One region of the Achromobacter sp. 10T422 genome, then DNA from elsewhere that is predicted to be linked to it. Evidence: predicted binding sites of a transcription regulator. Region 1 holds the regulator's gene; the other holds the start of a gene.

Region 1 (15,501 bases):
CGCGAAAGCACCGGTGATCTGCTGCGCATCTGCCGCCTGAACCTGGCATTTGAAGGCGTTGCCTACCTCAGTTTCGATGCCTATCCGGGCGCAAAGGCGGCCGAAATCGTCCGCGAAGCCGTGCTGATGCACGCGCACGCCGCGTCCAGCCCTGACGAGCAAGTTGCCGCCGCGCGCGCTGCCCTGGGGCTGTTCACCGATGGCGTGTCGAACGCCAATCCGCTGGCGGCTTCGCTGCACGAGGCGGCAACGCGCTTCGCCCAGGCGTTAGATGAGCAGGGGGCGGCGGGTTTGAGCCTGCTGGCTCGCCAGCCGTATTACTACGCTGAATTCGCCGACATGGCCGCGCAGTTTGGCATGACGTGCGTGGGCGACGCCGAGCCCCGCCACGAGCTTGCGCCGAACTATGGCGCGAACGTGTCGCTGACCCAAAGCCTGCTGGGTTTCGGCAAGCCGCGCGCGCTCAGGCAGCAATACCTGGACTTTTCCATTGGCCGCGCCTATCGCCGCACATTGCTGACTCACCATGAGCGCGAGCAGGAAGTGCTGCCGCGTCCCGACCTGTCGCGGCTGCCCAAGCTGCGCTGGGCCGGCAGCTTCCGCCGTTTGGCGGCAGGGCTGCGCAGCATCAGTCAAACCCATTTCGTCACGCATGCCGGCCACATTCTGAGCACCGACAACCCGGTGCTGGAAGCCATTGCGGACGTGCTGGGCCACGCCTGGCCGGCGTCCGTGCCAGGAGCGGCGCTGGTCCAGTACGTGGCTGAGAAGAAGCTTGCGGCGGGTAGCACGGCGGATGAGGCGGTGGGCAAGGCGCTGCAAGCCTTGTTCGACGCCGCTATCGGACGCTACAGCGTCGACAAGACGCCGTACGATCTGGCCGGTGGGGTAAGCCTTGTTCCCGGCGTGGTGGCGGCGATAGACGGCAGGGCGCCGCTGTTCAACCTGTGGCACGAGGCGGTCAGGACATCGTTTGCCGACCACGACGTGCTGCCCTTGCGGCAATTGGAGGCCGGCGCGGCGCTGAATCGGCTGCGCGATAGCGTTCAGATCGCGGCGCCGGTATTGCAGTTCACGTCGGCGGGGGACTTTGTTGCTCCCGCGCCCGAGGCGCCAGCCGTATCAGCGTCCCAGCCCGTGGACGGGTTGCTCGACCATCTCAGGCATTACGGCCTGACGGTCGCAGGGGCTCGTGACTGGTGCGATTACATTGAGGCCGGCCTGAGCGCCAGCGATGCGCGCGGACCCTATTGGGCGTTGTACATCGACGCCATGGCGCGTTGTGGTTTCGAGCAACGCTATGGTGGCAGTATCTCGGCCCCGGCGCGCGCGCAGGGCATCACCAAGGCGGTGCTCAAAGAAGCGCAAGAACTGGCGGCCCTGGTCAACGCCAAGAGTGATGGTGACCTTGAGGGGCGTGCGCGGGCACTGACCAAGCGCGCACCGGAATACAGCACGTCCTGGGAAGTGCTGGGTACGGTGCTGCGCGACACGGGCAAGTCTGGCGAATCGCTGGCCGCCTTCCTGCGAGCCTTTCAGGTCGGTGGCGAGGATGTTGATTGCTATGTGGGTGTGGCGATGTCGCTGCGCGCCTTGCGCCGCCCCGTGGAATTGGACGCGGCTTGCCGCCGGGCGCTGGAATTGTCGCCTGGCCATCCCCAGGCGCTGAACGTGCTGGCAAATTGCTATCGCAGCGCTGCCCGGTTCCATGAAGCGGTGGCGACCTTCCGCCACATGCTCGAACTGAATCCGGCCAACGTGGAAGCGCGTGGCAACCTGGGCGTGGCCCTGGCCGACATGGGTGACTTCGCAGGCTCGGAAGCCGAGTATCTGCGCGTGCTGGAAGTCCAGCCCGATAACCCCACGGTGCAGCATTCCCGCTTCTTTGGCATGAACTACTTCCCCGACCGTACGGCGGAAGAGGTGTTCGAGGTCTATCGCGCGTTTGACGAGCGTCTGGGCGCGCCGCATCGGGCGTCTTGGAAACCGCATTCCAATACACGCGATCCGGGCCGCAAGCTGCGGATCGGGTACGTGTCTCCGGACTTCCGCACCCACCCGGTGCGTCTGTTTCTTGAGCCGTTGATGGCCCGGCACGACAAGTCGGCCTTCGAGATCTACGCCTACGCGCAGCTGGACCAGGAAGACGAAGGCACCGCCGCCTTCAAGACCTATGCGGATCACTGGGTGCGCACCAACGGCCTGTCGCACGACGCGCTGGCGCAACGCATTCGCGATGACAAGATCGATGTGCTGGTGGATCTGGCCGGCCATACCGCCCAGAACCGCCTGGCGACGTTCGTGCGCAAGCCCGCGCCGGTGCAGGTGACGTGGCTGGGATTCGGCTGCACCACCGGCTTGTCGGCCATCGATTACATCCTGATCGATGACGAGATGGCGCCGCCCGGAACCGAATCGCTGTTCGCTGAGAAGCCCTGGCGCCTGGACACGACGAACTTTGCCTACCGTCCCAAGCTGGGCATGGGCGAGGTCTCTGAATTGCCGGCGCTGCAGAACGGCCACATTCGGTTCATCACGCTCTCACGCGCTATCCGTTTCAATTACCGGGTCGTGCGCACCTGGGCCGAAATCTTGCACCGCGTGCCGGGTTCGCGCCTGGTCGTCGACAGCAACAGCTATTTCTCCGAGCGCATGCAGAAGGATCTGCATGACCTGTTTGCGCAGCATGGCATCGATGCGGGCCGGATCGAGATCGGCTTTCACAGCCCGCCCTGGAACGTCCTGCGCAGTGCCGACATCACGTTGGATTGCTTCCCGCACAACTCGGGCACGACCCTGTTCGAAAGCTTGTACATGGGCCTGCCATACGTGACCTTGGCGGGGCGAATGGGCGTGGGCCGAATCGGTGCATCCACTTTGGCTGGCCTGGGCCGCAAGGAATGGATTGCGCAGACTGAAGCCGAATACATCGACAAGGTGGTGGCCCTGGCAAGCGACATCCCCGCACTGGCGCGCACCCGCGCCGGCCTGCGCCAGGAAATGCAGGCCAGCGCCCTGATGGACGAGCCCGCCTTTGCGCGCAAAGTCGAAGCCGCCTATCGCGGCATGTTCAAAAAGTGGTGTGAAGGATCCGTATGAAAGCCGTCATTCTCGCGGGCGGGCTCGGTACCCGCATCTCTGAAGAAACCCACGTCAAGCCCAAGCCTATGGTGGAAATTGGCGGGCGCCCGATCCTGTGGCACATCATGAAGATGTACTCGGCCCACGGCGTGAATGACTTTGTCATTTGCTGCGGCTACAAGGGCTACGTCATCAAGGAGTACTTCGCCAACTACTTCCTGCACATGTCGGACGTGACATTCGACATGGCGAACAACCAGATGGAAGTGCATCAACGCCATGCCGAACCCTGGCGCGTGACCTTGGTGGATACGGGCGACGACACCATGACCGGCGGCCGTCTCAAGCGCGTGGCCAGTTACGTGAAGGACGAAGAGGCATTCTGCTTCACCTATGGCGACGGCGTGGCGGACGTGGATATCTCGGCGCTGATCGCGTTCCACCGGCAGCACGGCAAGCTGGCGACGGTGACGGCGGTGCAGCCGCCCGGGCGCTACGGTGCGCTGAAGATGGAAGACGATATGGTCGCCGGCTTCACGGAAAAGCCGCGCGGCGACGGCGGCTTGATCAATGGCGGCTTCTTCGTGCTGTCGCCCAAGGTGCTGCCGCTGATCGAAGCGGATCACATCTCTTGGGAGATGGAACCGTTGGAATCGCTGGCGCGCGGCGGCGACCTGATGGCGTTCAAGCACATGGGTTTCTGGCAGCCCATGGACACGCTGCGCGAAAAACGCATGCTGGAAGCGCTTTGGGACGCGAACAAGGCGCCCTGGAGAGTGTGGTGAACGAGGCGCCCGGCGCCTTCTGGCGCGGCAAGCGCGTGCTGCTGACGGGCCATACGGGCTTCAAGGGCGGCTGGCTGGCACTGTGGCTGCATCGCCTGGGCGCACAGGTGTGCGGGGTGGCGCTGCCGCCCGCCACGGACCGCCCCAGCCTGTTTGACGCGGCCGCTATCGCCAGCGTGACGGACAGCCATTTTTGCGACATCCGCGACGCCGGCGCGTTGGCCGCTATCGTGCGCCAGGCGCGGCCCGAGGTGGTGCTGCATCTGGCGGCGCAACCCTTGGTGCGTCTGAGCTACCGCGAGCCGTTGCAGACGTTTGACACGAATGTGATGGGCACGGCGAACCTTCTGGACGCTTTGCGGGGCTTGCCGGACGTGCGCGTGGCGCTCTGCATCACCACCGACAAGGTCTACCGCAATGAGGAATGGCCGCATCCGTATCGCGAGAGCGACGCGCTGGGCGGCCATGACCCCTACAGCGCCAGCAAGGCTGCGGCCGAACTGGTGGCGGCCTGCTATCGCGATGCCTTCCTGGCGGCGCAGGGGGTAGCGCTGGCCACGGCGCGTGCAGGCAATGTCATTGGCGGGGGCGACTGGTCGGAAGACCGGCTGCTGCCAGACGCTGTGCGCGCGTGGCAAGGCCAGATTGCATTGGATATTCGCAGCCCGAATGCGGTGCGGCCCTGGCAGCATGTGCTGGAGCCGCTTGGGGGCTATCTGCGCCTGGCCGAGATGCTGTGGACGCGTCCAGAGCTGGCTGGCCCCTACAACTTCGGGCCGCCATCGCAAGATACCGCGACGGTGCGCGACGTGGTCGAACTCGCGCGCGCGGCGTACGGCTCGGGCGAGGTGGTGTACGGGCAGTCGGCCCAGGGTCCGCACGAAGCGGGCTTGCTGGCATTGGATACGTCGCGCGCCCGGTCGGTGCTGGGTGTGGCGTCGCGCTGGAGCCTGGCGCAAGGGGTGGCCAACACCATGCAGTGGTATCGCGCTTTGCATGAAGGCGCTGACGCGCGCGCCTTGTGCGACGCGCAAATCGCGGCCTATGGTGCGGTCTGAGCCGCCTGCGGCGCCAAGAACATAACGGTTTTAGAGAACAAGCAATGAATCCTAACGAAATCCGGGCGCAGATCGCCCAGTTGGTCGATCAGTACCACGAGGCCCAGGAGCGCGAGCGTGCAGCGTTTGCGCCCGGCAAGACGGCGGTGCCGCCATCGGGCAAGCTGATCGGCGCGGCGGAACTCAAAGCCATGGTCGAGGCGTCGCTGGACGGCTGGCTCACGACGGGCCGCTTCAACGACGCCTTCGAACAACGGCTGGCGCAGTATCTGGGCGTCAAGCACCTGATCACCGTCAACTCGGGATCGTCGGCCAACCTTGTGGCGTTTTCGACGCTGACCTCGCCCAAACTGGGGGATCGCGCCATCCGCCGTGGTGACGAAGTCATTGGCGTGGCGGCGGGCTTTCCCACCACGGTGAATCCCATCCTGCAATTCGGCGCGGTGCCGGTGTTCGTGGATGTGGAACTGGGCACGTACAACGTGGACGCAAGCCGCCTGGAAGCCGCGATTACGCCGCGCACCAAGGCCATCATGCTGGCCCACACGTTGGGTAACCCCTACAACCTGGACGTGGTCACGGCGCTGTGCAAGAAATACGGCCTTTGGCTGATTGAAGACTGCTGCGACGCGCTGGGCTCGACCTACAACGGCCGCATGGTCGGCACCTTCGGCGACATCGGCACGCTCAGCTTCTACCCCGCGCATCACATCACGATGGGTGAGGGCGGGGCGGTCTTCACCAACGATCCCCACCTGAAGCTGATCGCTGAATCGTTCCGCGACTGGGGCCGCGATTGCTATTGCGCGCCGGGCAAGGACAACACCTGCGGCCGCCGCTTTTGTCAGAAGCTGGGCAGCCTGCCCGAAGGCTATGACCACAAGTACACGTACTCGCATATCGGCTACAACCTGAAAATCACCGACATGCAGGCGGCTTGTGGCCTGGCGCAGATGGATCGTGTGGAAGAATTCGTGGCGCAGCGCAAGGCGAACTTCCGCTTCTTGAAAGAACGCCTGGCGTCCTGCGAAGAGTTTTTGATCCTGCCCGAGGCCACCCCGGGTTCGGACCCGTCGTGGTTTGGCTTCCCCATCACGTTGCGTCCCGAAGCCAACGTGCGCCGGGTCGACCTGCTGACGTACCTGGACCAGGACAAGGTGGGCACGCGGCTGCTGTTTGCCGGCAACCTGACGCGCCAGCCGTCCATGGTGGGCCAGAATTATCGCGTGTCGGGCGACTTGGCCAATACCGAGATCATCATGCAGAACACGTTCTGGATCGGTGTACAGCCCGCATTGACCCCCGACATGCTGGACTACGCCGCCAGCCGCATCGAGCTGTTCTTCGGCGCGGGCTTCTGACATGCGCGCCCAGGCGTTGGCGATTCCGGGCTGCTATGTGCTGACGCTGCCGAGCTTTCCGGACGCGCGTGGCGAGTTCCGCAAACTGCTGCACGCGCCGACGCTAGCGGCGCTGGGGCTTGAGACCGGCTTCACGGAGTCCTACGTGTCGGTATCGCATCGCGGGGTATTGCGCGGCATGCATTTTCAGTTGCCGCCGTCCGATCACGCCAAGCTCGTCACCTGCCTGGTGGGACGCGCGCGCGACGGTTTGCTGGACTTGCGCCGGGGCTCGCCCACCTATGGGCAATCGGTTTCCCTGATGCTGGATGGCGCCGAGCCCCAGGCGGTGTACGTGCCGCGAGGCGTGGCGCATGGCTTTGCCTCGCATCGCGACGGCACGGCGTTGCTGTACTACACCACGTCCGTACACGACCCTGAGCGCGATGCGGGAGTGCATGCGCAGAGCACGGATATTGATTGGTGGGCAGGAGAGGCGGACATCGGCGCGCCCGTGATGTCGCCACGCGACGCCGCGCTGCCACAAGCCGCCGCCTTTGATTCGCCCTTCATTTACGCCGCGCAGCCATGATCCGACGGGTATTGGTGACCGGCGCGAACGGCTATGCGGGCGGCGCGGTCGCTGCGCGCTTGCGTGCGCAGGGTGTGCAGGTCGTGACAGCGGGCCGAGCGCCCGCCAATGATCTGCAACTGGATCTGGCCGACCCGCGCAGCGTGGCCGAACGGGTGCTGCCCGCGGGCATCGACGCCTGTGTTCATGCCGCGGCAATGCACGAGGTGGGTTGCCGCGCGGACCCGCAAGCGGCTTATGTGGTGAACGTGGCGGGTACCCGGGCGTTGCTGCAAGCCTGCGAGCGCGCCAGCATCCGGCGTCTGATGTATGTCTCTACGTTTCACGTATACGGGCGCCCCGAGGGCGTACTGGACGAGGCCGCGCCCGCCGTGCCAGGCAATGATTACGGGCTGACGCATTGGCAAGCCGAACAGTTGTTCGACTGGTCCGCCCGTGCGCTAGGCATGTCGGTCGATATCCTTCGGCCTTCGAACCTTTACGGCATGCCGGCGTCCTGGAGCGGATTTGATCGCTGGACGCTGGCGCCGTTTGATTTCTGCCGCCAGGCGGTGAATGCGAGCAAGATCGTCTTGCATGGGCAGGGCCTGGCCATGCGCAATTATCTGGACGTGGCGCACTTTGCCGACGTAGCGGCCCTGCGCCTGGTGTCCGCCGGACAGGGCTTGCTGCACGTGGCGGGCGGCGACTGGCGGATTCGCGATCTGGCCACCTTGGCGGCGTGTCAGGCCAGCGAGCTCCTTGGGCGAGAGATCCCGGTGCAGACAGGCGATGCGCAGGAAGCGGCCGCGCCGATCTACCAATTCCAGTCGCGGCAATTGCCAGCGCGTGATGGCTGCGAGCACGCCGCGATGGCTGCCTTTCTTCGTGCAACCTTGACGTACCTGATGGAGCACAAGGCATGAACCAGATTTCCACGTTGGCCAAGATTTCCCCGCTGGCCGACATCGAGCGCTCCGTGCGAGGCAACGCCGTTGTCATCGGTGACCACGTGACCATCGACAGTTTCGTGAAGATCAAGTTCGCAGGCGGCGATGGCGACGTACATATTGGCGACCAGGTCTATTTGAATTCCGGTGTTGTGATCTATTCCGGCAACGGCATTTCGATTGGCCGTGGCACCCTGATTGCCGCCAACACAACGCTTGCGCCGACCAACCACGAATACCGCAGCCGCGACAAAACGATCATCGAGCAACGCTTCATGCCCAGCAAGGGCGGCATCGTCATCGAAGACGATTGCTGGATCGGTGCAAACTGCGTGCTGCTTGACGGCTGTGTGTTACGGCGCGGCTGCGTCGTCGCGGCCGGCACGGTCTTGCGCGGCGAGTGGCCTGAATACGCAGTCATCGGCGGCAGCCCGGCGGCCGTCATGCGGTATCGCGAGAGCGCACGCAGCAACTAATTTTGGAGTGTTTGTAATGACATCGTCGACGAAGGGCGGCCAGGGGGCCGCGGGCGGACAAACGATGGGTCTGAATGAGGCCTTTGGCTTGGCGGTGCGTCACTGGCGGGAAGGCAAGCGTGCCGAAGCCGAGCACATCAGCCGGCAGATCCACGCCGCACGGCCGGCGCATCAGGGGGCGCGTCATCTGACGATGGCGCTTGAGCACGGCGTGCGCGGGCTGGTGTTCACGGCCTTGGGCTTGTCGGACCCCGAGCTCTACAGCATTGGCGACTATTCCTATGGCGTGCCGTCGGTATTCCCGCATAACCAGCCGCACGAACCCGCGCGGCTGACGATCGGCAACTTCTGCACGATCGGGCACGACGTCGAGATCATTCTGGGCGCTTACCATCGCCAGGACACCTACACGATCTACCCCTTCTCGGCGCCGCATTTCGGCACCTTGTTTTCGTCCACGCAATCCATCACGGATTACTCCAGCACAAAGGGCGGCGTCAACATTGGCCACGACGTTTGGATCGGGGCCGGCAGCAAGATCATGTCGGGCGTCACGATCGGCACCGGCGCCGTGATCGGCGCAGGATCGGTGGTGTCGCGCGATGTTGGCCCCTACGAAATCTGGGCTGGCAACCCCGCGCAGTTCCGCCGCCGCCGCTTTGACGATGTCGTGTCAGAACGTTTGCTAGCGCTGCGCTGGTGGGACTGGCCCAAAGACATCATCGAGCGCCATGCGCGCGACATCATGCGCGGCACGCCCGAGGCGTTGGCGGCGCTGGAACAAGGGCGCGAGGCCTGGCATGCGCGGCTGCGCAAAGATGTTGCCGCCCCGTTCGAGATGCTGTCAGGCCGCTCCGGCCAGCTGCGCGCACGCCGTTCGGCGAACTGGCGGGAAGGGCGTCCGACCTGGGTGGTGCTGCACGGCTCGCTGGGCAATATCGCCACCGTGCAAGGCATTGAAAAACATCTGCCAGATGCCAACTTGCTGTTCGTCGATTTGCCGGGTTGCGGCAACAGCACAGCGCCCGCGGACATGTCGGTAGCGGGTTTTGCTGACGAGCTGTTGCCTGCGCTGCTGACCGCGCTGCCGGCAGGCTTTGGCGTCATCGGCGCGTCGTTCGGCGGCAGCGTGGGGTTGGCCATTGCACGGCGCACGGCGCAATGCCAGGCGTTGGTGTTGTTGGATACGCCTTTCAGTGCGGCGAAGCTTTGGCATAACCACGCGTTCCTGCGCGGCGCCATTGCCGGCCGGCCGGACGACCGCTACTTGCGCAGCTTCGCCTTGGACATCTATGGCGTGACGCCAACGGCCGCGGTGGAGCGCGAATACTGGCATCTGCTGGAGGGCGTCACGCAGCCTGTGCTGGTCGTGACCGGCGATGTGCCGATGCAGCCGCAGCGCAAGATGCCTCCCGTGCCGTGCTGCCTGGACGAAGCCGATCTGGCGCGTCTGCGCGGTCTGGGCTGCCGGGTTGAACGCGTGAAGGGGGGGCATGACCTCATCAATGACAACCCCGTAGCGGTGGCCGCGTTGGTGCAGGCCATGGGGGCGGTGACGGCGTAAGCACCGATACTGCCGATGGCCGAAGCGGTTGCAACGAACGCGAAGCGGTCAGTTGGAAGGAAACAAAAAGGGGCGGAATTTTCCGCCCCTTTTTTTGCGCCTTGATCCCGATGCACGTGAACCGCATCGTGAATGTGAACGTGAACGTGCGAATGCGGCAGCCCCGCATCCGTCAGGCATAAAAAAACCAGCCCGAAGGCTGGTTTTTGATACTGCTTCGGCAGCGGCGGAGAAGAAACTTCCTTCTCTGCCGGAGCCGAGGAACCGTCCGCTGGAATTAACGCAGCAGCGACAGAACCGTTTGCGGCACTTGGTTGGCTTGAGCCAGAACCGAGGTACCAGCCTGTTGCAGGATCTGAGCCTTGGTCATGTTCGACACTTCCGTAGCGTAGTCGGCATCTTCGATGCGCGAACGAGCGGCGGACAGGTTGTTGATCGTGTTGTTCAGGTTGGCAACGGTCGATTCGAAGCGGTTCTGAATCGCACCCAGCGAGCTGCGCTGCGAGTCGATGTTTTGCAGAGCGGCGTCGAGCTTGGCCAGCGGGTTGGAGGTCGAACCCTTGGTCAGGCTGGTCAGGGGCAGCGAGTCGGTCTTCAGCGTGAACGCGGCGGTGCCACCGGTCGTCGTGGTGTCGGCGTCCTTCGGGTTCACGGCGATGTAGTAGGAGCCCGATGCGCCCGAAGCGACGTCGAAGCCCTTGGCCTTCAGGTTGCTGGACTCGGTAGCGTCAGCAGCCGACACGTCGACCTTGACGAACCAGTTGCCGTTTTCGTCAGCTTCAGCAGCCGAACCGACGGTGACGTTGCCGGAAGCAACACCCAGACGGCCAGCCAGATCGCCAGCGGTGCCTTCGACAACGGTGTTGGCGGTCATGGAGGTGGTCGAGCCGTAGGCGGCTTGGTACTGAGCGGTGGTAACAGCAGCTTGCGTGCCCTTCGGGCCCGACACGTTGAAGCCATCCAGACCCAGGGTCTTGGCGGTGACTTCCTTCAGGTCGATCGTGATGGTTTCGCCGTCGTTGGCGCCAACTTGGATCGTCAGCTTGTTGTCCTTAGCCAGGACGTTCACGCCGTTGAACTGGGTTTGAGCCGACACGCGGTCGATTTCGTCCAGACGCTGCTTGATTTCCGATTGGATCGAGTCCAGGTCGGTCGGCGAGTTCGTGCCGCTGGCGGCTTGAACCGACAGTTGGCGAACGCGTTGCAGGTTGTTGTTGATTTCGTTCAGCGCGCCTTCGGTCGTTTGAGCGATCGAGATGCCGTCGTTGGCGTTACGGGCGGCTTGGGTCAGGCCCTTGACGTTGGCGGTGAAGCGGTTGGCGATGGCTTGACCAGCGGCGTCGTCCTTGGCGCTGTTGATGCGCAGGCCCGACGACAGACGCTCAATGGCGCTGCCCAGCGTCGATTGCGACTTGTTCAGGTTGTTTTGAGCAACCATCGAGAGGTAGTTGGTATTGATAACGGCAGCCATGTTGGTGCTCCCAAGAGAGAAAGGCTTCTTCAAACCGGGCAGCAACGCCGCCCACTGGTGTTAACGGGAAAGTTCGTCGACTTTTTGTCTAAGAATCTCTCCGTTGCAAGGATTACGGCAGTCCCAAATCATTCTTTAGCCCTATTTCGCGAAAGTCTTATTTATTGTTGTATCCGCCGCGAGCGCCTGCTGGCGTGGGCCAGGGCCCGAAATGCGAAACGGGCGCCTGGGGCGCCCGTTGGTTTTTGCACTGTCTGCGTAACCCTATATAGAAGGGTCTATATACATGGGTAAGTGAGAGCGCTAGATGATCTGCGCGATCTGCCCCTCCAAGGGCAGCTCTTGCCAAGCCTGTTCCTTCAGCTTGGCCCTGATCCGCGCCGTCGCCTGCGACCGCAGCTGGCAAACCCGCGCCTCGGTCACATTCATGATCGCGCCAATCTCTTTCAGATTCAGGCCCTGCTCGTAACACAGCGACAGCAACAATTTTTCCCGATCGGGCAGGGAGTCAATCGCGTGCACAAGCGCCTGGCGGAAATCGCCCGCCAATAATGAATCCAGCGGATTGCCGCCTGCCGAACCATGGTTCAGTGTTGCGGCCCAATCCGACTGTCCCGATGCGGAATCCGTTTCGGTCGTGAAATCTTCGTAGTGAACGATCTGCACGCCTTGCGCGTCGTGCAGCAATGATTGGTATTCGTCGATCGGAATTTCAAGCTGCTGGGCGATTTCGGCTTCGGAGGGCGAGCGCATCAAGCGCTGCTCCAGCTGGGAAATGGCCTGCTCGATTTTGCGCGCCTTGGCGCGGACGCTGCGCGGCAGCCAGTCCTGGCTACGAAGCTCGTCCAGCATCGCGCCACGAATACGGGTCGTGGCGTAGGTCTCGAATTGGGCGTCTGCGGTTTCCTGATAGCGCCTTACGGCGTCAAGCAGGCCGATCATGCCGGCCTGTATCAGGTCGTCAAGCTCAACGCTGGCGGGTAGCCGGGCGAGCAATTGCAGGGCCAGCTTCCGCACGAGCGGGGCATATTCGACCAAGCTGTCTTCTGCGTGGGGCATTGCGGGAATGTCAGGCGGTGTCCATCGTGACGCATTGTCGGTCGTTGTCAATTTGCGACATTGTCGACAAACGCGCGGCTGCACTAAAGCTAGCAATCAGGTGATCGTCAAGGTGCCATTGTCGGCACTGCACAACATTTCATTCCCCGAAGTACGCAATGTTTTGAATGCTTATTTGCCAAATTGACGTAAATTCGTCACCGATTTCTATGTCAAGGTGTGTCTAATCTAACAAGTTGCGCAATATCAACAAAGATTTGTCATATAAGTCATAGAAAATGACATCACCTGTGGTAAATTTTACTTAAATTGCGAACAAATGATACATTTCGCATTAAAACAGGATGCAGCAGCGTCAGGTAACCGCAGGTTGCCGATGCTTTTGGATATCAAGCCCCGTGGGTGGGATAGGGATAGGGAGTAGGGCGTGCAACAAGTCGAAAATTCTTTGCTGGCAGACATTCGTGAAGTGAATCTGTCATATCTGTTACTTGCGCAACGTATGTTGCGTGATGACTATGCTGCGTCGATGTTCCGTCTGGGGTTCAGCAATGAAGTTGCTGACATCCTGATGCGTCTGTCGCCGGCACAACTGGTGAAACTGGCCAGCTCCAGTTCGCTACTGTGCCGGTTCCGTTTTGATGATTACAGCCTGCTGTCGGCGCTGACCCATGACGTACTGGGTGGTGCACTGCAACAAGCCCACGCAACGATCCTGTTGGCCAAGCAACCTGTAGAAGAACTGGCTTAACCGCCACTCGAATCCTCAAACGGAACGTGTAATGGCCTCCAAAAGCGTATCTCAGGAAGCGGACGATATCCTGCTTGCTAGCTCCATGATTACCCTAGGAGCCCGACTGCAGGTGCTCGAGGCGGAAACCGCCCTGAGCCATGACCGCCTTGCACGCTTGTACCGGGAAATTCGCGGTTGCTCGCCACCCAAGGGGATGCTGCCTTTCTCGGTTGACTGGTTCATGACCTGGTTGCCGAACATCCATTCTTCGCTGTTCTATAACGTGTATTCGTTTTTGAATGCACGCACCAGCAGCAAGGGCATCCGCGCCACCATCGACGCGTATCGCCTGTATCTGGAGAACGCCGGCCTGGACACGGCGGAAAACGCCGAACCCGTCCTGAGCTTCACCCGCGCCTGGATGCTGGTGCGCTTCTTTGACAGCGGCATGCTCCAGCTGTCCGCCTGCCGCCAATGCGGCGGTCACTTCATCGCCCACGCTCACGATCCGCAATCGGATTTTGTGTGCGCCATTTGCCGCCCGCCACCTCGCGCCGGCAAGACGCGCGCCGCGGCAAAAGCACGTGCGGGCAGCCGTCCGGCGCCTGCCGTCGACGCCGCCCGTCCTTGACCTCCCGCGTCCAAATACATCAAAAGCCCTGGAAAACTCCCCGTAACCCGCCTTTTTGGGTCGGGGGGAACAGGGGATCATTGACGCCAGTTTTAGACTTCGTTGGCAGGGGCCTGATGTGTTGATTGTTATCGGTTTTCTCGTGGTGATCGTGTCGGTCGTCGGCAGCTTCATAGCGCTGGGCGGCCACTTGGGCGCGCTTTACCAGCCCTTTGAGCTAACGCTGATCTTCGGGGCGGCGTTCGGCGCGTTCCTGGCCGGCAACAGCAAGAAGTCGCTGATGCTGGTGAAGAAGGCGTTGCCCGACGCGCTAAAGAGCTCGCGCTACAGCAAAGACGTGTACATGGAGCTGATGGCTCTGTTGTATGTGTTGCTGAACAAAGCGCGCCGTGAAGGCCTGATGGCCATCGAATCGCATATTGAAGACCCGGCCTCCAGCCCGATCTTCAGCGAATATCCCCGCATCGCCAAAGACGCGAAGCTCATGGAGTTCATTACGGACTACCTGCGCATCATGATCAGCGGCAACATGAGCTCGTTTGAAATTGAAACGCTCATGGACGAGGAAATCGAAACCTACCGCCACGAGCGCGAAGTGCCTGCGCACGCGTTGCAGCAGATGGCTGACGGCCTGCCGGCATTCGGTATCGTGGCCGCAGTGCTGGGCGTGATCAAGGCGCTGGCCGCCGTGGACCAGCCGCCCGCCATTCTGGGCGACCTGATCTCCAAGGCCATGGTCGGTACCTTCCTGGGTATTTTGCTGGCCTACGGTTTTGTGGGGCCGCTGGCCTCGCGCGTTGAGCGCCGCAATGACGAAGCCATGAAAGTGCTGGAATGCATCAAGACCACGCTCTTGGCCAGCATGAACGGCTACCCGCCGCAACTGGCGGTGGAATTTGGCCGCAAGGTGCTGTTCTCGTCTGTGCGTCCGACGTTTGGTGAGCTGGAAGAGCACGTCCGGCAAACCAAGTCGACCGGCAAGGCCTGACGGAGCGGGCCATGAGCACGGTAAACAACCACCGTGTGGTGATCCGCCGCAAGAAGGTCAAGGGCGGCGGGCACCACGGGGGCAGCTGGAAGATCGCTTACGCCGACTTCATCACGGCGATGATGGCGTTCTTTCTGGTGATGTGGCTGATCAGCATCGTGCCGCGCGAAGAACTCAAGGGCATCGCGGAATACTTCCGCATGCCGTTGCGCGTGGCCATTACGGGCGGACCCAGCAGCTCCGCCGAAACCAGCGCGGTGCCAGGCGGCGGCCGCGACCCCTTGCGCAGCGAGGGCGATGTGCGCCGTGGCCAGGGCAACCGGGTCGAGTCGCAGCCAATGGGCGACGCCGAGCGCCGCGAACAGCATCGCCTGGAAAACCTGAAAAAGCGCCTTGAAAACGTCATTGAGACCAGCCCTGTCCTGAAGAGCTTCAGGCCGCAGATGCTGATTGACCTGACGACCGAAGGCCTGCGCATTCAGATCATCGACAACCAGAACCGCCCGATGTTCGCCACCGGCCGCGCGGAAGTGCAGCCGTACATGCGCGACATCCTGCGTGAGCTGGGGCCGGTGTTGAACGAGCTGCCCAACAAGGTCAGTATCTCGGGCCACACCGACGCGTCGCAGTACGCACGCGGCGAACGCGCCTACAGCAATTGGGAGCTTTCCGCCGACCGCGCAAACGCGTCGCGCCAGGAATTGGTGGCCGGCGGCATGAGCGAAAGCAAGGTCATGCGTATCCAGGGTCTGTCTTCCAGCATGAGTCTGGTTAAAGATGATCCGTACGCAGCC
Region 2 (16,008 bases), on a different contig from region 1:
CGGCGCCCGGCGGCGCAGCAAGGCGTACAGGATGATGGCGCCGAAGGTGGCGGTACCGATGCCGCCCAGCATGAAATCGCCCAGCTTGATCGTGAAGTCGCCCGCGCCCAGCACCAGGGTCACGGCGGCCACGATCAGGTTGCGGTTGTCGCTGAAGTCCACCTGGTTGACCACCCAGATGCGGGCGCCGGCGATCGCGATCAGGCCGAACACCACGACTGACATCCCGCCCAGGACCGGACCCGGAATCGTCTGGATCAGCGCGCCGAACTTGGGCGAGAAGCCCAGCACGATGGCGATCAGCGCGGCCACCACGAAGACCAGCGTGGAATAAATGCGGGTAACCGCCATCACGCCGATGTTCTCGGCGTAGGTCGTGACGCCCGTGCCGCCCACCGCGCCCGAGACCATCGTTGCCACGCCGTCGCCGACGAAGGCGCGGCCGAGATAACGGTCCAGGTCCTGCCCGGTCATGGCGCTGACTGCCTTCACGTGGCCCAGGTTTTCCGCGACCAGGATGATCGCAACCGGCACGATCAGGCCCATGGCTTCCGCCTTGAAGACAGGCGCCGCGAAATGCGGCAGCCCGATCCAGGCGGCCGCCGCCACGCCGGAGAAGTCGATCGGCTTGCCCAGCCCCATGCCGTTAGCCAGCACGGCGTAGATCACGCAGGCCAGGATCAGGCCGACCAGGATCAACAGCCGCTGGACCATGCCCTTCGTATAGACGGCGATGCCGCCCACGCAGACGATGGTGACCAGCGCCATGAAGGTATCGAAGCCCGATGCCCCCATGGCGCCCTTGGCCGCAATCGGCGCCAGGTTCAGCCCGATCACGGCGACGACCGCGCCCGTCACCACGGGCGGCATCAGCGTATCGATCCAGTTGGCCCCGCCGCCCGCGCGCGCATTCACGATCCAGACGATGACGCCGATCAGCGTATAGACCAGGCCGCAGGCGATGATGGCGCCTAGCGCCACCCCGATGTTCGCGTTGGCCCCGCCCCCGGCGTACCCCGTCACGGCAATGACGCCGCCGATGAAGGCAAAGCTGGAGCCCAGATAGCTGGGCACGCGGCCACCCACGAACAGGAAGAAGATCAGCGTGCCGATCCCCGACATCAGGATGGCGACGTTGGGGTCAAAGCCCATCAGCAGGGGCGCCAGCACGGTCGAGCCGAACATCGCAACCACGTGCTGCGCGCCCATGGCGACGTTCTTGGGCCAGGACAGCCGTTCATCGGGCGCGATGATGACGCCAGGTTCGGCGTCGTCCGCCAGGCGCCAACGCGGGAAATAGGAATTGGACATGGGAATCCCAAAGAAGGTGTTGGGGTGAGCGGGCGCCAGTGTAAAGGGGGCCACGAAAACGGGGCAATGCTTAAGTTCGCAACGAAAATGCCGTAGCTAGGGAAAGCCCCAAGATCAATAACCGAACGGAGCCATCATGGCGACCAATCCCATCAGCGGCGTTTCCCGAATCAACTCGATGGCCGACCTGTGGGCCGAACGAATTCAGGCCAACAAAGAAGCCAAGTCGGCCGCCGGCGGCGAAGCGGTCTCGGTCAGCGCCGAAGGCTCGATCCGCGTCAACACGCCGGGCGCCTCGAAGGTGAATACCGCGAAGGCCACCGAGGAAACCGACAACGACGACGCATACACCCGTCAGATCAAGGCCTTGCAAAAACAGCTCAAGCAGATCATGGACCAGATCGCCAGAGTCAAGGCCAGCGGCATGTCGGACGAAATGAAGGCGCAGCAGATGCTGGCGCTTAATACCCAAGCCGTGCAGATCCAGAACCAGATTTCCCAGGTGTTGGCGCAGCAGGCGCGCGACGCACAACGCAACGGCGCCTAGGCGACGGCCTGAGGCCAGCGCGATGACGCGGGCGCCCCGAGAGCGGGCGCCAGCATCGGCGCGTGCGCGCGCATCCGGGCATCGGCACCGGCGCCTGAGCATCGGGCGCCCCCGATGATGATGCGCATCAAAATTTCTGATTGGACGCGTAGCAGACCAGACATTACTGTCTCCGAACAAATTAAAACTACGGAGACAAACCATGCATGCAATGCGCACAGCACTTGCAGGAGCGCTGCTGGCCGTCTGCTCGGCCCCTGCCCTGGCCGGCACCGTCACGGTCATCACGTCGTTCCCCAAGGACCTGACCCAGGCCTACAAGAGCGCCTTCGAGAAGGCCAATCCCGGCATCACGCTGGAAATTCTGAACAAGAACACCGTGTCGGGCATTGCCTACGTGCGCGAAACGCCCGCCGGCCAACGTCCCGAAGTGTTCTGGGCCAGCGCCCCTGACGCCTTCGAAGTGCTGGGCCGCGACAAGCTGCTGGCCAAGTCGTCCGACGTGGCGAATAAAGATGTGCCGGACAAGATCGGCAACTACCCCATCAATGACCCCTCGGGCATGTACCTGGGCCAGGCGCTGGCCGGCTACGGCATTGTCTACAACACGCGCTATATCGCAGCGCACAAGATTCCCGCGCCCGTGGAATGGAAAGACCTGCTGTCGCCGAAATGGTTTGGCCACGTGGGCATTACGTCTCCGTCGCGCTCGGGCACGATGCACCTGACGGTGGAAACCATTCTGCAAGGCGAAGGCTGGGATGACGGCTGGAACACGTTGCTGCGCATGTCGGGCAACAGCAGCGCCGTGACCGAGCGTTCGTTCGGCGTACCGGACGGTGTCAACAACGGCCAGTTCGGCGCGGGCCCCGTCATCGACTTCTTCGGCCTGTCCAGCAAGTACTCCAAGTTCCCGGTGGAATTCGTCTACCCGTCCGAAACCGCCATCGTGCCGGCCAACATCGCGTTGATCGAGGGCGCCAAGAACACGGAAGAAGGCAAGAAGTTCATCGCCTTCACGTTGAGCCAGGCGGGCCAGGAATTGCTGCTGGAACCGAAGATCTCGCGTCTGCCGGTGCTGCCGTACACGGCGCTTGCCGGCAAGATTCCGCCGGGCTACCCGGACCCGGCCGAGATCGCCCGCCGCAGCAAGGTCCAGTTCAATGCCGACCTGTCGCAGACGCGCTACTACGTCGTGCAATCGCTGTATGACCAAACAGTCACCTTCCGCCTGAAGGAATTGCAGGCCGCCACCAAGGCCATCTACGACGCCGAAGCCAAGCTGGGCGACAAGGCCAAGAGCGGCAAAGCCGCCGAGCTGCTGGCCCAGGCGCGCAAGCTCGCGTGGGCGCCGCTGGTCGATGGCAAGCAGGCCGCCGACCCGGCGTTCCTGGCGATCTTCGCCGGCAACAAGAAGGACGCCGCCGTCAACCAGCAGATCACGCAACTGGAAGGCGAATGGAATGGCAAGTCCAAGGCGAACTACGAAGAAGCCGTGAAGCTGGCCAAGCAGGCCGCGGCACTCTAAGCCGCTACTCCGCGACCGGCGCGACGGCGGACGGACACTTCAGCCCGCCCGCCGCCGCCCTCCCCTGGCAACGATTTCGGGAATCTCGATGAATTCTTCGGGCCACTCACGCCTGCCCGCCGGCCCCGTCATGGTGGCGCTGCTGGTGTTCGGCTTTCTGCTGCTTTTCCTGGCCGTGCCCGTAGGCACGGTCTTCTACAGCGCCTTCGTGAACGCCGACGGCAGTTTCACGATGGGCCACTTCGGCGCGTTCTTCAACCAGCCGCTGATGCAGGAAGCGTTTTTCAACAGCCTGTATGTGGCGGGGTGGTCGGCGCTGCTGGCGTCGTTGATCGCCGTGCCGCTGGCGTATTTCACCGTACGCTTCGACTTTCGCGGCGCACTGATCATCCAGACGCTGGGCGTGCTGCCGCTCATCATGCCGCCGTTTGTGGGCGCGGTGGCGATGCAGCTGATCTTCGGACGGTCGGGCAGCGTCAACCTGCTGCTGAACGACTGGTTCGGCTTCACGATTCCCTTCATGGAAGGCCTGAACGGCGTCATCTTTGTGGAAGCGCTGCACTACTTCCCGTTCATCCTGATGAACCTGGTCGTGGCGCTGCGCAATATCGACGGCGCCATGGAAGAAGCCGCGTTCAACCTGGGTTCGCGCGGCTTCCGGCTGTTTCGCCGCGTGATCTTTCCGCTGGCGCTGCCGGGCTATGTGGCGGGCGCATCGCTGGTGTTCGTCAAGGTGTTTGACGACCTGGGCACCCCGCTTGTGCTGGGCACCACCAACATGCTGGCGCCGCAAGCGTACTTGCGCATCACGCAGGTGGGGCTGGAAGATCCGCTGGGCTATGTGATCAGCGTGATCATGATTGCGTTCTCGATTCTGGCGTTGTGGCTGTCGGCGCGCGTGCTCAAGGGCCGCGACTACTCCACGCTGCAAAAGGGTGGCAATTCCATCCAGAAGCGCAAGCTGGGGCCGATGGAAAGCGTGCTGGCCTATGGCTGGATCATCCTGGTGCTGCTGCTGGTGCTGTCGCCGCACATGGGCGTGCTGCTGCTATCCCTGGCCAGCGTCTGGAGCTTTGCGCCGCTGCCTGACGGCTACACGCTGGCGCATTACTCGGCCGTGTTCTCCGAGTCGCAGGGCATGATCGCGAACACGCTGCTCTATTGCGGCCTGGCCGCGGGCGTGGACGTCATCCTCGGCACTGCAATTGCCTACCTGATGCTGCGCACCCGCCTGCCGGCGCGCCAGTGGCTGGACCTCATGGCGTCTGCCGCGCTGGCGATTCCGGGCATCGTGCTGGCGATCGGCTTTCTGCGCACGTTCCGGGGGATCGAGCTTCCTGGCACGGGCACGCTACTGACGTCGTCGTGGATCATCATCATGATTGCGTATTCCGTCAGGCGCCTGCCTTACGCGCTGCGGTCGTGCGTGGCGTCGTTGCAGCAGATCAACGTGTCGCTTGAGGAAGCCGCGCAATCACTTGGCGCCACGCGCATGAGCACGATTCGCCGCGTGGTGGTGCCCTTGATGGCGGGCGGCATGCTGGCCGGTTTTGTGACCAGCTTCGTGACGGCGGCGGTAGAGCTGTCGGCCACCATCATGCTGGTCACGAAAGACAGCCAGGCGCCCATGAGCTACGGCATCTATCTGTATATGCAAAGCGCGGCGGGCCGGGGGCCCGGCGCCGCGCTGGGTGTGCTGGCGGTGGCCGCGGTGGCTATCGGCACGTATGTATCGCACTTGCTGGTGGAGCGCGCGCAGTCGCGCCAGCGTCCGGCACGCACTGAAGGGGAATCCGCATGAAGAAAGTCAGCGTCGAGTGCCGCAACATCCGCTTGTCTTACGGCAAGACGGAAGTGCTGAAGGACGTCAACATCCATATCGAGCCGGGCGAGTTCTTTGCGCTGCTTGGGCCGTCGGGCTCCGGCAAGTCCACGCTGCTGCGCCTGATTGCCGGCTTCAACCGCCATAGCGCGGGGCAGTTGCTGGTGGACGGCAAAGACATCACCGGCACCCCGCCCTGGGATCGCAACATCGGCATGGTGTTCCAGAACTACGCGCTGTGGCCGCACATGACGGTGTGGGACAACGTGGCGTTTGGTCTGGTCGAACGCAAGCTGCCCAAGGCGGAAATCCGCGCCAAGGTGGAAGCCGCGCTGGAACTGGTGGGGCTGTCGCAATACGGCAAGCGCCGTCCGAATCAGTTGTCGGGCGGCCAGCAGCAACGCGTGGCGCTGGCCCGCACCATCGTCATCGAACCGCAGGTGCTGTTGCTGGATGAGCCCTTGTCGAACCTGGACAAGAAGCTGCGCGTACAGATGCGCCAGGACTTGCTCAGCCTGCAACGGCGGCTGGGCATCACCACCATCTTCGTCACGCATGATCAAGAAGAAGCCATGACCACGGCCGACCGGATGGCGGTGCTGGACCACGGCGTGGTGCAGCAGATTGGCGCGCCCAGCACCTTGTTCGACTATCCGGTCAACCGCTTCGTGGCCAACTTCGTGGGCACGATGAACGTGCTGGAAGGCAATGTGCGCGAACGCACCAGCGGCAGTGTCGTGCTGGCGGTGGAAGGCGTGGGCGACTTGCATTTGCCGCTGACGGCCGAGGCTCCCGCCGCCACGCGGCTGGCAGCCAGCTTCCGGCCGCACACGGTGCAGATCGAAATGGCCGATGGCTTGGGCGATGCGCGTTATGTGTGGCTGCCGGGCATTGTGGAAAGCAGCGAGTTCCTGGGCGAGTTCACGCGCTATCAGGTGTTGATTGGCGAGCAGCGGCTGACGGCGGATCAATCGCATCTGGCGGGGCTGTCGCCCTTCCCGCCCGGCGCGCCCGTGTCAATCGGACTGGAACCGACCCAAGTGCGGCTGCTCGCGGCCTAAACTTGCGGCCATGGAAATCTATCAGATCCGCGCCTTCGTCACGGTTGCCCGGCTGGGCAATCTGACGAAGGCGGCCGAAGCGCTGTCGCTGACTCAGCCCGCTGTCACCGCGCAGATCAAGGCGCTGGAACAGAGCCTGGGCGTCGCGTTGTTCGACCGCAGTGGCGGACGCCTGGCGCTGGCCAAGGCGGGTGAAGTGCTGTTGCCCACGGCCGAATCGTTGCTGGTGCTGGGCGCACAGTTGAAGTCCGAAGCGCAGCAGTTGCAGGGCAGCCTGCATGGCGTGGTGGAACTCGGCGTGCCGAGCGAGAAGCCGGATTTCCTGCGCCTGGGCGAATTGGCTTCGGCCGTGACGCAACGCCTGCCGCTCGTGGAATTGAAAACGCAGACCTTGCCCACCGCCACGCTGGCCGAACAGGTCAGCACCGGCCGTCTGCCCGCGGCGCTGACCATCGCAGCCAATCCGCCGCGTGGCGTGCTGTGGCTGCCCTTGCGCAGCGTGCGTTACCGCATCGCCATGCCTCGCGAACACGCCGCCGTGCTCAAGCGCGGCGGCTGGCGTGAAGTGGCGCAACTGCCTTGGCTTGACGGCCCGTCTGGCAGCCACACGCACCTGCTGCTGCGAGACATGTTCGAACGCCACGGTTTGTCGCCGCGCATCGTGATGCAGCACGACGACCAGGCGAATCTGGATGCGCTGGTGCGCGCGGGGGCCGGTTGCGCCCTGCTGCGCGAAGAGACCGCGCTGGCGGGTGCCGCGTCGAACGATTTCATTGTGTGGGGCCAGGCACGCGTTGACGCCATGCTAGGCTTCATCCTGCCCTATGAGCGCGCTAGCGAGCCCGCGCTGGTCGCGTTAAGCTCGATCATTCAAACCATCTGGAAGCCGCGCGCGGCCATCACGCCGGCCCAGCTTTAAGCCTATTCCGCATCATCACTCAATGACTGAAATCTGGTTCATCCGCCATGGCGAAACCGACTGGAACCGCCAGCGCCGCCTGCAAGGCTGGAAAGACATTCCCCTGAACGAATTTGGCGTCAACCAAGCCAGCCTGCTGGCCGCGCGCCTGCGCGAAGAGGCCCGCCACACGCCCATCCACGCCATCTACAGCAGCGATCTGCAACGCGCTCACGCCACTGCCGTGCCTGTATCCGAACAACTGGGCCTGCGCGTGCGTGTGGAACCGGGCATCCGCGAACGCGGTTTTGGTGTGCTTGAAGGGCTGGATCACGAACGTATCGACGTGCTGGCGCCGGAAGCTGCCGCCGCCTGGAAAAGCCGCGATCCGCTGCGCCCGCTGGACGGCGGCGAGACGCTGGGCCAGTTCCAGTCGCGCGTGGTCTCCACCGTGGACGACATCGCCAGCCGTCACGACGGCGAACGCATCCTGCTGTTTACGCACGGCGGCGTGCTGGACATCATCTGGCGCCATGCCTCGGGCGTGCCGCTGAATGCACCGCGCGACGCCGCGTTGTTGAATGTCAGCATCAACCGTGTCGGCATCCAAGGCCGCAAATGGGAAGTGCTGGACTGGGGTGATGTGGGCCACATCGCAGATGAGGTTGGCGACGACGTGGTGCCGTAAGACGCTGGCGTGGTCACATGCGGCGGGGCATGCCCGCCGCAGCTTTGCACATCGCCGGATCTAACGCCGCTGGCGCGACGTGTTCTTTCATCACGCGGGGCGTGCTGCCCTCACCCGGCTTTACGCGGTTTGCGCGGCGCATCGCGCGCCAGCTTGTCGTACACCGCGTTGGGCAGCAGGCGCATCAGCTTGGCCACCACACCCATCTGCCACGGGATCACCTTGTACGACGTGCCGAGTGTAATCGCCGCATGCGCGCGCTGCGCAAAGGCGTCCGCTTCCATCAAAAACGGCATCGAGTACGGGTTCTTCGCCGTCATCGCGGTCTTGATGTAGCCGGGCGCAATCGTCACCACCCGGATACCGTCAGCCGCCAGCTCCAGCCGCAGGCTTTCGCAATAGGTCACCACCGCCGATTTGGACGCGCTGTACGCGCCTGCCCCCGGCAGCCCGCGCACGCCCGCCACGCTGGCGATGCCTACCAAACGGCCTGATCCGGCGGCGCGCATGGCGCCGACAAAGGGCTCGAAGGTAGCCACGGTGGCCAGCAAGTTGGTATCGACGATGGCTTTGAAGACATCGTAGTCCTCACCGTGCTCGGTCAACGTGCCCGCACTGATGCCGGCGCTGGCGATGACCACATCCACCCTGCCCTGGCAAAACGCAATGAAATCGGCCGCCGCCGCATGCAGCGCGGCGCGGTCGCGCACGTCTACCGCATAGCAGCGATGCTCACCGGGCAAGCTGTCGGCCAGTTCACGCAGCGCGTCTTCGCGCCGGCCCAAGAGTCCCAGCGTGGCGCCCGATGCGGCGTACTGCTGCGCCAGGGCGCGGCCCAGGCCACTGCTGGCGCCGGTAATGAAGACTCTGTTCATGGATCGTCGTAGGCGAAGAGGAGACGCAAGAATGGAAAAAGGGCGACCCTTTTTCAAGGGCCGCCCCGGCATCCTACCTCAAGCCCGCGGGCTTGGCGCGATGGCTTTAGCCTTGTCCGCTGAGCGATGCGTGCAGATCCTGCAACGGGTAGACCTGAAGGCCCAGACCCTGGCGCAGATACTGCATGCCTTCGACCGCGGCGCGGGCGCCGGCGATGGTGGTGAAGAACGTGACGCGAGCGGCCAGCGACTGCGTGCGGATGGTGCGCGAGTCAACGATGGCGTTGCGACGTTCTTCGACGGTGTTGATGACCAGCGCGATTTCGCCGTTCTTCACCATGTCGACGATGTGCGGACGGCCTTCCGTGACCTTGTTCACCACTTGCACGGGGATGCCGGCAGCTTCGATCTCGGCGGCGGTGCCACGCGTGGCGACCAGCTTGAAGCCCAGGGCATGCAGGCCGCGCGCCACTTCCACGGCGCGGGGCTTGTCCTGGTTCTTCACGCTGATGAACACCGTGCCGGAATCCGGCAGGCGCACGCCAGCGGCCAGCTGCGACTTCACGAAGGCTTCGCCGAAGCTCATGCCCACGCCCATCACTTCACCGGTCGACTTCATTTCCGGACCCAGAATGGTGTCCACGCCCGGGAACTTCACGAACGGGAACACGGCTTCCTTGACCGAGAAGTAAGGCGGCACGACTTCCTTCGTGATGCCTTGCGCCGCCAGCGTCTGGCCGGCCATGGCGCGCGCGGCGATCTTGGCCAGTTGCAGGCCGGTGGCCTTGGACACATAAGGCACCGTACGCGACGCGCGCGGGTTCACTTCCAGCACGTAGACGTCGCCGCCCTGGATGGCGAACTGCACGTTCATCAGGCCGCTGACGTTCAAGGCCTTGGCCATCATCGTGGTCTGGCGCTTGATCTCGGCGATGACTTCCGCCGACAGCGAGTACGGGGGCAGGCTGCAAGCCGAGTCGCCCGAGTGCACGCCAGCCTGTTCGATGTGTTCCATGACGCCGCCGATGAAGACGGTTTCGCCATCGGCCAGGCAGTCCACGTCGACTTCGGTGGCGTTGTTCAGGAAGCGGTCCAGCAGCACGGGCGAGTCATTGCTGACCTTCACGGCCTCGCGCATGTAGCGCTCGAGGTCTTGCTGCTCGTGCACGATTTCCATGGCGCGGCCGCCCAGCACGTAGCTGGGGCGAACGACCAGCGGGTAGCCGATTTCGGTGGCGTGGGCCAGGGCCTCGCCTTCGGTGCGCGCGGTGCGGTTGGGCGGTTGACGCAGACCCAGCTTGTTCAGCAGCTTCTGGAAGCGTTCGCGGTCTTCAGCAACGTCGATGGATTCCGGGCTGGTGCCGATGATCGGCACGCCGTTGGCTTCCAGCGCACGCGCCAGCTTCAACGGGGTCTGGCCGCCGTATTGGACGATCATACCGACCGGGTTTTCCTTGTGGACGATTTCCAGCACGTCTTCCAAGGTCAGCGGTTCGAAGTACAGGCGATCCGACGTGTCGTAGTCGGTGGACACGGTTTCCGGGTTGCAGTTGACCATGATGGTCTCGTACCCGTCTTCGCGCAGCGCCAGCGCGGCATGCACGCAGCAGTAGTCGAACTCGATGCCCTGGCCGATACGGTTCGGGCCACCGCCCAGCACCACGATCTTCTTGCGATCGGTGGGGGCGGCTTCGCACTCTTCCTCGTACGTGGAGTACATGTAGGCGGTGCGGGTGGCGAATTCGGCGGCGCAGGTGTCCACGCGCTTGTAGACCGGGCGCACGTTCAGCTGGTGACGCAGCTTGCGGACTTCGGATTCAGCCGAGTCCAGCAGGAACGCCAGGCGGCGGTCGGAGAAACCGCGGCGCTTCAGTTCCCACAGGGTGGCGTAGTCCAGATCGGCCAGCGTCTTTTGTTCCAGCGCCAGTTCGATGTCGACGATTTCCTTGATCTGCGACAGGAACCACGGGTCGATGTGCGTGATGTTGTGCACTTCGTCCAGCGTGAAGCCTTGCGCAAAGGCATCGCCCACGTACCAGATGCGTTCCGGACCGGGCTCGCCCAGTTCGACTTGCAGCTTTTCGCGGTCGGTGGTTTTCTGGTTCAGGCCGTCGACGCCCACTTCCAGACCACGCAGCGCCTTCTGGAACGATTCCTGGAAGGTGCGGCCGATGGCCATGACTTCACCCACGGACTTCATCTGGGTGGTCAGGCGCGCGTCGGCGGTGGGGAATTTTTCGAATGCGAAACGCGGCACCTTGGTGACGACGTAGTCGATCGACGGTTCGAACGAGGCGGGCGTGGCGCCGCCGGTGATTTCGTTCTTGAGCTCGTCCAGCGTATAGCCCACGGCCAGGCGCGCGGCGACCTTGGCGATGGGGAAGCCGGTGGCCTTGGATGCCAGCGCCGACGAACGCGACACGCGCGGGTTCATCTCGATGACGATCATGCGGCCGTCACGCGGGTTGACCGCGAACTGGACGTTCGAACCACCCGTATCCACACCGATCTCGCGCAACACCGCGATCGATGCGTTACGCATGATCTGGTATTCCTTGTCGGTCAGCGTCTGAGCCGGCGCCACGGTGATGGAGTCACCCGTGTGCACGCCCATCGGGTCCAGGTTTTCGATCGAGCAGACGATGATGCAGTTGTCCGCCTTGTCGCGGACCACTTCCATCTCGAATTCCTTCCAGCCCAGCAGCGACTCTTCGATCAGCAGTTCGCTGGTCGGCGAAGCTTCCAGACCGCGGCGGCAGATGGTTTCGAACTCTTCGGCGTTGTAGGCGATACCACCGCCCGAGCCACCCATGGTGAAGCTGGGGCGAATGACGGCCGGGAAACCCGAGGTGCCGACTTCGGAAGCGATGCGGCGCTGCACTTCCCAGGCTTCGTCCATGCTGTGGGCAACGCCCGACTTGGCCGATTCCAGGCCGATGTCGGTCATGGCCTGCTTGAACTTCTGGCGGTCTTCGGCCTTTTCGATGGCGTGCTCGTTGGCGCCGATCAGTTCCACGTTGTGCTTTTTCAGCACGCCGTGGTGGGCCAGGTCCAGTGCGCAGTTCAGCGCGGTCTGGCCGCCCATGGTCGGCAGCAGCGCATCGGGCTTTTCGCGCTCGATGATCTTTTCAACGGCTTGCCAGGTGATGGGCTCGATGTAGGTGACGTCGGCCGTTTCCGGGTCCGTCATGATCGTGGCCGGGTTGCTGTTCACCAGGATGGTGCGGTAACCCTCAGCCTTGAGCGCCTTGCACGCCTGTGCGCCGGAATAGTCGAATTCGCAAGCCTGCCCGATGATGATGGGGCCGGCGCCGATGATGAGAATACTTTTTAGGTCTGTACGCTTGGGCATGATGCAATCTTTACTTTTGGCCGGACATCAGGGCGATGAACTTGTCGAACAGTTCAAGGATGTCGTGCGGACCCGGGCTGGCTTCGGGGTGACCCTGGAAGCAGAAGGCCGGGCGGTCGGTGAGCTCGAAGCCCTGCAAGGTGCCGTCGAACAGCGACACGTGCGTCACGCGCGCATTGGCCGGCAGGCTGGCCGCGTCAACCGCGAAGCCATGGTTCTGGCTCGTGATGAACACGCGCTTGGACTGGAGGTCCTGCACAGGGTGGTTCGCGCCATGGTGGCCGGTCTTCATCTTGAGCGTCTTGCCGCCCACGGCCAGGCCCATGATCTGGTGGCCCAGGCAGATGCCGAATACCGGCAGCTTCTTGTCCAGGAACACGCGCGTGGCGTCGATGGCGTAGTCGCAAGGCTCGGGGTCGCCGGGGCCGTTGGACAGGAACACGCCGTCGGGATTGAGCTTCAGGACGTCTTCAGCGCTGGTTTGCGCCGGCACCAAGGTCAGGCGGCAACCGCGGTCAGCCAAGAGGCGCAGGATGTTGGTCTTGATGCCGAAGTCGTAAGCGACGACGTGGAACTTGGACTGGTCAGGCTTGGAAAAGCCTTCGCCCAGTTGCCAGGTGCCTTCGGTCCATTCAGAGCTGCTCTTGACCGAGACAACCTTGGCCAGATCCTGGCCGGCCATGCCGGCAAAGCCTTGAGCCAGTTCAACCGCGCGTTCTGCGTCGGTGCCGACGAAGATGCAGCCGCCTTGGGCGCCTTTTTCACGCAGGATGCGCGTGAGCTTGCGGGTGTCGATGCCAGAAATGGCGACGATGCCCTGCGCGGCCAGATAGTCGGGCAGGGATTGCGTGGAACGGAAGTTCGACACGCGGGCGGGACAGTCGCGGACCACAAGTCCGGCGGCATAGACGCGATTGGCTTCCACGTCTTCGGCGTTGACGCCGGTGTTGCCAATATGCGGATACGTCAGCGTGACGATCTGTCCGCTATAGCTGGGATCGGTGAGAATTTCCTGGTACCCGGTCATCGCGGTGTTGAACACCACTTCGGCAACGGTATGGCCAGGCGCACCGATCGACACGCCTCGAAAAATGGTACCGTCCGCCAGAGCCAGAATTGCAGGAGGGAAGCGGTTGATCCCCTCGGGAAAAAGTTGCGGCAGCACAGTAAACCCCGGTTTTAGAATCGATAATCAAACCTTCGGATTATACCTCGACCGGCCGGCTTTCCCGGCGAACCGCGCCAAATAAGGCCCGAACGGGCGATTCCCCCCGTTTCAGCGCAGGCACGCGGCCTCCTGCTTGTGGGCGGCGGCGGGCAAGCAGCGGCAGTGATACGCTTACAGCACCTTCAACCCTTGCCGTTGTGAGCCGTAACTGTCCATGTCCAGCCAACTTGACGCCCTGCGCAATCACACCACCGTTGTCGCCGACACCGGGGATTTTGAAGCGATGAAGGCGCTGCGTCCCACCGACGCCACCACTAATCCGTCCCTGATTCTGAAAGCCGTGCAGCAGGATGCGTACCGCCCGCTGCTGGAAAAAACCGCCCGCGATCACGGCGGCGCCTCCACGCCCGAACTCGTTGACCGCCTGCTGGTGTCGTTTGGCCGGGCCATTTTGAATATTGTGCCGGGACGCGTGTCGACGGAAGTCGACGCCCGCCTGTCGTTCGACACCCGCGCCACCATCGAACGCGCCCGCGGCCTGATCGCCCTGTATGAAGCCGCCGGCGTGCCGCGCGAGCGCGTGCTGATCAAGATCGCGTCTACGTGGGAAGGCATCCAGGCCGCCCGCGTGCTGCAAGCCGAAGGCGTGCGCTGCAACCTGACGCTGCTGTTTTCGCTGCCGCAGGCCGTGGCTTGCGCCGATGCCAAGGTGCAGCTGATTTCGCCCTTTGTCGGCCGCATCTACGACTGGTACAAGAAGTCCGCCGGCGCCGCCTGGGTCGAAGCCGACAACGCAGGCGCACGCGACCCGGGCGTGCTGTCCGTAACGCGCATTTACCGTTATTACAAGCAGCACGGAATTCCTACCGAAATCATGGGCGCCAGCTTCCGCAATGCCGGCCAGATTCTGGCGCTGTCGGGCTGCGACCTGCTGACGATCAGCCCCGATCTTCTGAAGCAGTTGTCCACCACCGAAGGCGACGCGCCGGCGCAATTGCGCGCTGACGACACCGGTGAAGCCATCGCCCGCATCGGCGCGGATGAAATCACCTTCCGCACCTTGCTCAATGACGACGCGATGGCCTCCGAAAAGCTGTCGGAAGGCATCCGCCTGTTCGTGGCGGACGCCGTCAAGCTGGATGCGCTGATCGAGGCGCAACGCGGGTAATCGCGCCGCATCTGCCACCCCATCAGCGCGCCCCGACGTTTGGGCACGGCGCTTGCTGATGAGGTGGCGGCAGGTTTACCGGTGATCGTGCGAATGCACCTGCAATGCTTCCAGGAAGCGCGACACCATGTTGTAGGCGGCCACCGTCGCAGTCAGTTCAACGATTAATTTTTCCGAACCCATTGCGGCGCGCGCAGCTTGAAAGACCGGTTCCGGCACTTGAACGTGGCGCGTCATGGCGTCGGTGTAAGCCAGCACCGCCTTTTCGCGTTCGCTGAACAGGCTTGAGCTTTCCCAGGTATCCAGTGCATCCAGTTGCGCCTGCGTGACGCCTTCTTTCAGGGCAATCGGCGCGTGCTGGTCGGCTTCGTAGGGCGCGCCGTTAATGGCCGCCACCCGCATGATGACGAGTTCCCGCAGGTCACCCGGCAAGGTGCTGAGCTGCCGGATTGAGGTCAGATAGTTCAGCCAGCCACCCGCCACGGCGGGGCTGTGCAGCAGCATTTGGTACAGGTGCAGCACACTGCCGCGCTCGGCGACGATGCGGTCCACAAGGGGCCGTGCTTCGGGATGAGTCAGATCGGCGTAGGGTAGACGAGCCATGAAATCTCCATATAGATGACTGCGCTGCAGATGCACACATTCGTACAATTTCTTTGACATAATGACAGCATATTGCGCGCCCAGGACCCCCCGCCCAGAATGAATGCGCCTCCCCAATCCCATCCGCCAGTCACGCTCGCCAACTGCGATAGCGAACCGATACATGTACCGGGCGCCATCCAGCCGTTGGGCGCGCTGCTGGCGTTTGATGCGGAGGGAATGCTGCAATTCGCCAGCGAAAATGCGCCTGACTTGCTGGGCGCGCCGCTCACGCTGGGGCAAGCCTGCACACCCGGCGCGCTGCCGCCCAGCCTGACGCATTATCTGTCGGTCTGGCTGGGCAATGCAGACCCGATTTTCGACCCGCTGACCATCGTGCTCAACGATGCCACGTTCGACGTGATTGGCCATCGAAACGTGGACGGCCTGACCGTCATTGAACTGGAACGCCGCCCCGACGATGTGGGCGTGGCCGACCCCGCTCACATTTATCGCAGCATAGAACGGGTGCGCCGGCAGCCTGATGTAGCCGGGCTGCTCGACAGCGCGGTGCGCGAAGTGCATCGCGCGACCGGTTTTGACCGCGTCATGGCCTACCGATTTCACCCCGACGACAGCGGCGAAATCGTCACGGAGCGGCACCACGAATCGTTGGATGACTGGGTGGGCAGGCGCTACCCTGCGGGCGACATTCCGGCCCAGGCGCGCCGCTTGTACACCGTCAACACGCTGCGTCAGATTGCGGATGCGCGCTACACGCCCGTGCGCGTGCTGGGTGCGCCGTGCGCAGACCCGAAGCCGCTGGACATGAGCTTTTCATCACTACGCAGCGTGTCGCCGATTCACCTGGAGTACATGGCCAACATGGGCGTAGAGGCGTCGATGAGCCTGTCGATCGTGATCGGCGGCCGGCTCTGGGGCATGATCGCCTGCCACCACCATTCACCGCACCCCCTCCCCTACCCCGCGCGACTGGCTTGCGAAGCG

Evidence for each region. The regulator FliA, encoded in region 1, starts transcription of late flagellar genes. The targets are predictions, from matches to a motif close to CTAAAGTTTNNNNNNNNNNNGCCGNTA.
Region 2: a site for FliA is predicted at 1,381-1,407, ahead of AC1DB0_RS16815 (FlxA-like family protein). Genes of this name have one in related genera too.

The regions. Positions count from the first base shown of each region.
Region 1 covers NZ_JBFTHD010000004.1:193,948-209,448, reverse strand. Annotated here, with positions in the region: gene AC1DB0_RS11575 (O-linked N-acetylglucosamine transferase family protein) at 1-3,099, shown strand, start outside; gene rfbF (glucose-1-phosphate cytidylyltransferase) at 3,096-3,866, shown strand; gene rfbG (CDP-glucose 4,6-dehydratase) at 3,863-4,924, shown strand; gene rfbH (lipopolysaccharide biosynthesis protein RfbH) at 4,969-6,285, shown strand; gene AC1DB0_RS11555 (dTDP-4-dehydrorhamnose 3,5-epimerase family protein) at 6,287-6,856, shown strand; gene AC1DB0_RS11550 (NAD-dependent epimerase/dehydratase family protein) at 6,853-7,761, shown strand; gene AC1DB0_RS11545 (acyltransferase) at 7,758-8,261, shown strand; gene AC1DB0_RS11540 (alpha/beta fold hydrolase) at 8,278-9,825, shown strand; gene AC1DB0_RS11535 (FliC/FljB family flagellin) at 10,103-11,296, opposite strand; gene AC1DB0_RS11530 (RNA polymerase sigma factor FliA) at 11,600-12,355, opposite strand; gene flhD (flagellar transcriptional regulator FlhD) at 12,783-13,106, shown strand; gene flhC (flagellar transcriptional regulator FlhC) at 13,138-13,719, shown strand; gene motA (flagellar motor stator protein MotA) at 13,838-14,707, shown strand; gene motB (flagellar motor protein MotB) at 14,719-15,501, shown strand, end outside.
Region 2 covers NZ_JBFTHD010000006.1:78,517-94,524, forward strand. Annotated here, with positions in the region: gene AC1DB0_RS16810 (solute carrier family 23 protein) at 1-1,311, opposite strand, end outside; gene AC1DB0_RS16815 (FlxA-like family protein) at 1,448-1,858, shown strand; gene AC1DB0_RS16820 (ABC transporter substrate-binding protein) at 2,061-3,386, shown strand; gene AC1DB0_RS16825 (ABC transporter permease) at 3,475-5,187, shown strand; gene AC1DB0_RS16830 (ABC transporter ATP-binding protein) at 5,184-6,269, shown strand; gene AC1DB0_RS16835 (LysR family transcriptional regulator) at 6,280-7,188, shown strand; gene AC1DB0_RS16840 (histidine phosphatase family protein) at 7,211-7,855, shown strand; gene AC1DB0_RS16845 (SDR family oxidoreductase) at 7,966-8,730, opposite strand; gene carB (carbamoyl-phosphate synthase large subunit) at 8,837-12,082, opposite strand; gene carA (glutamine-hydrolyzing carbamoyl-phosphate synthase small subunit) at 12,093-13,247, opposite strand; gene tal (transaldolase) at 13,465-14,418, shown strand; gene AC1DB0_RS16865 (carboxymuconolactone decarboxylase family protein) at 14,494-15,021, opposite strand; gene AC1DB0_RS16870 (ATP-binding protein) at 15,121-16,008, shown strand, end outside.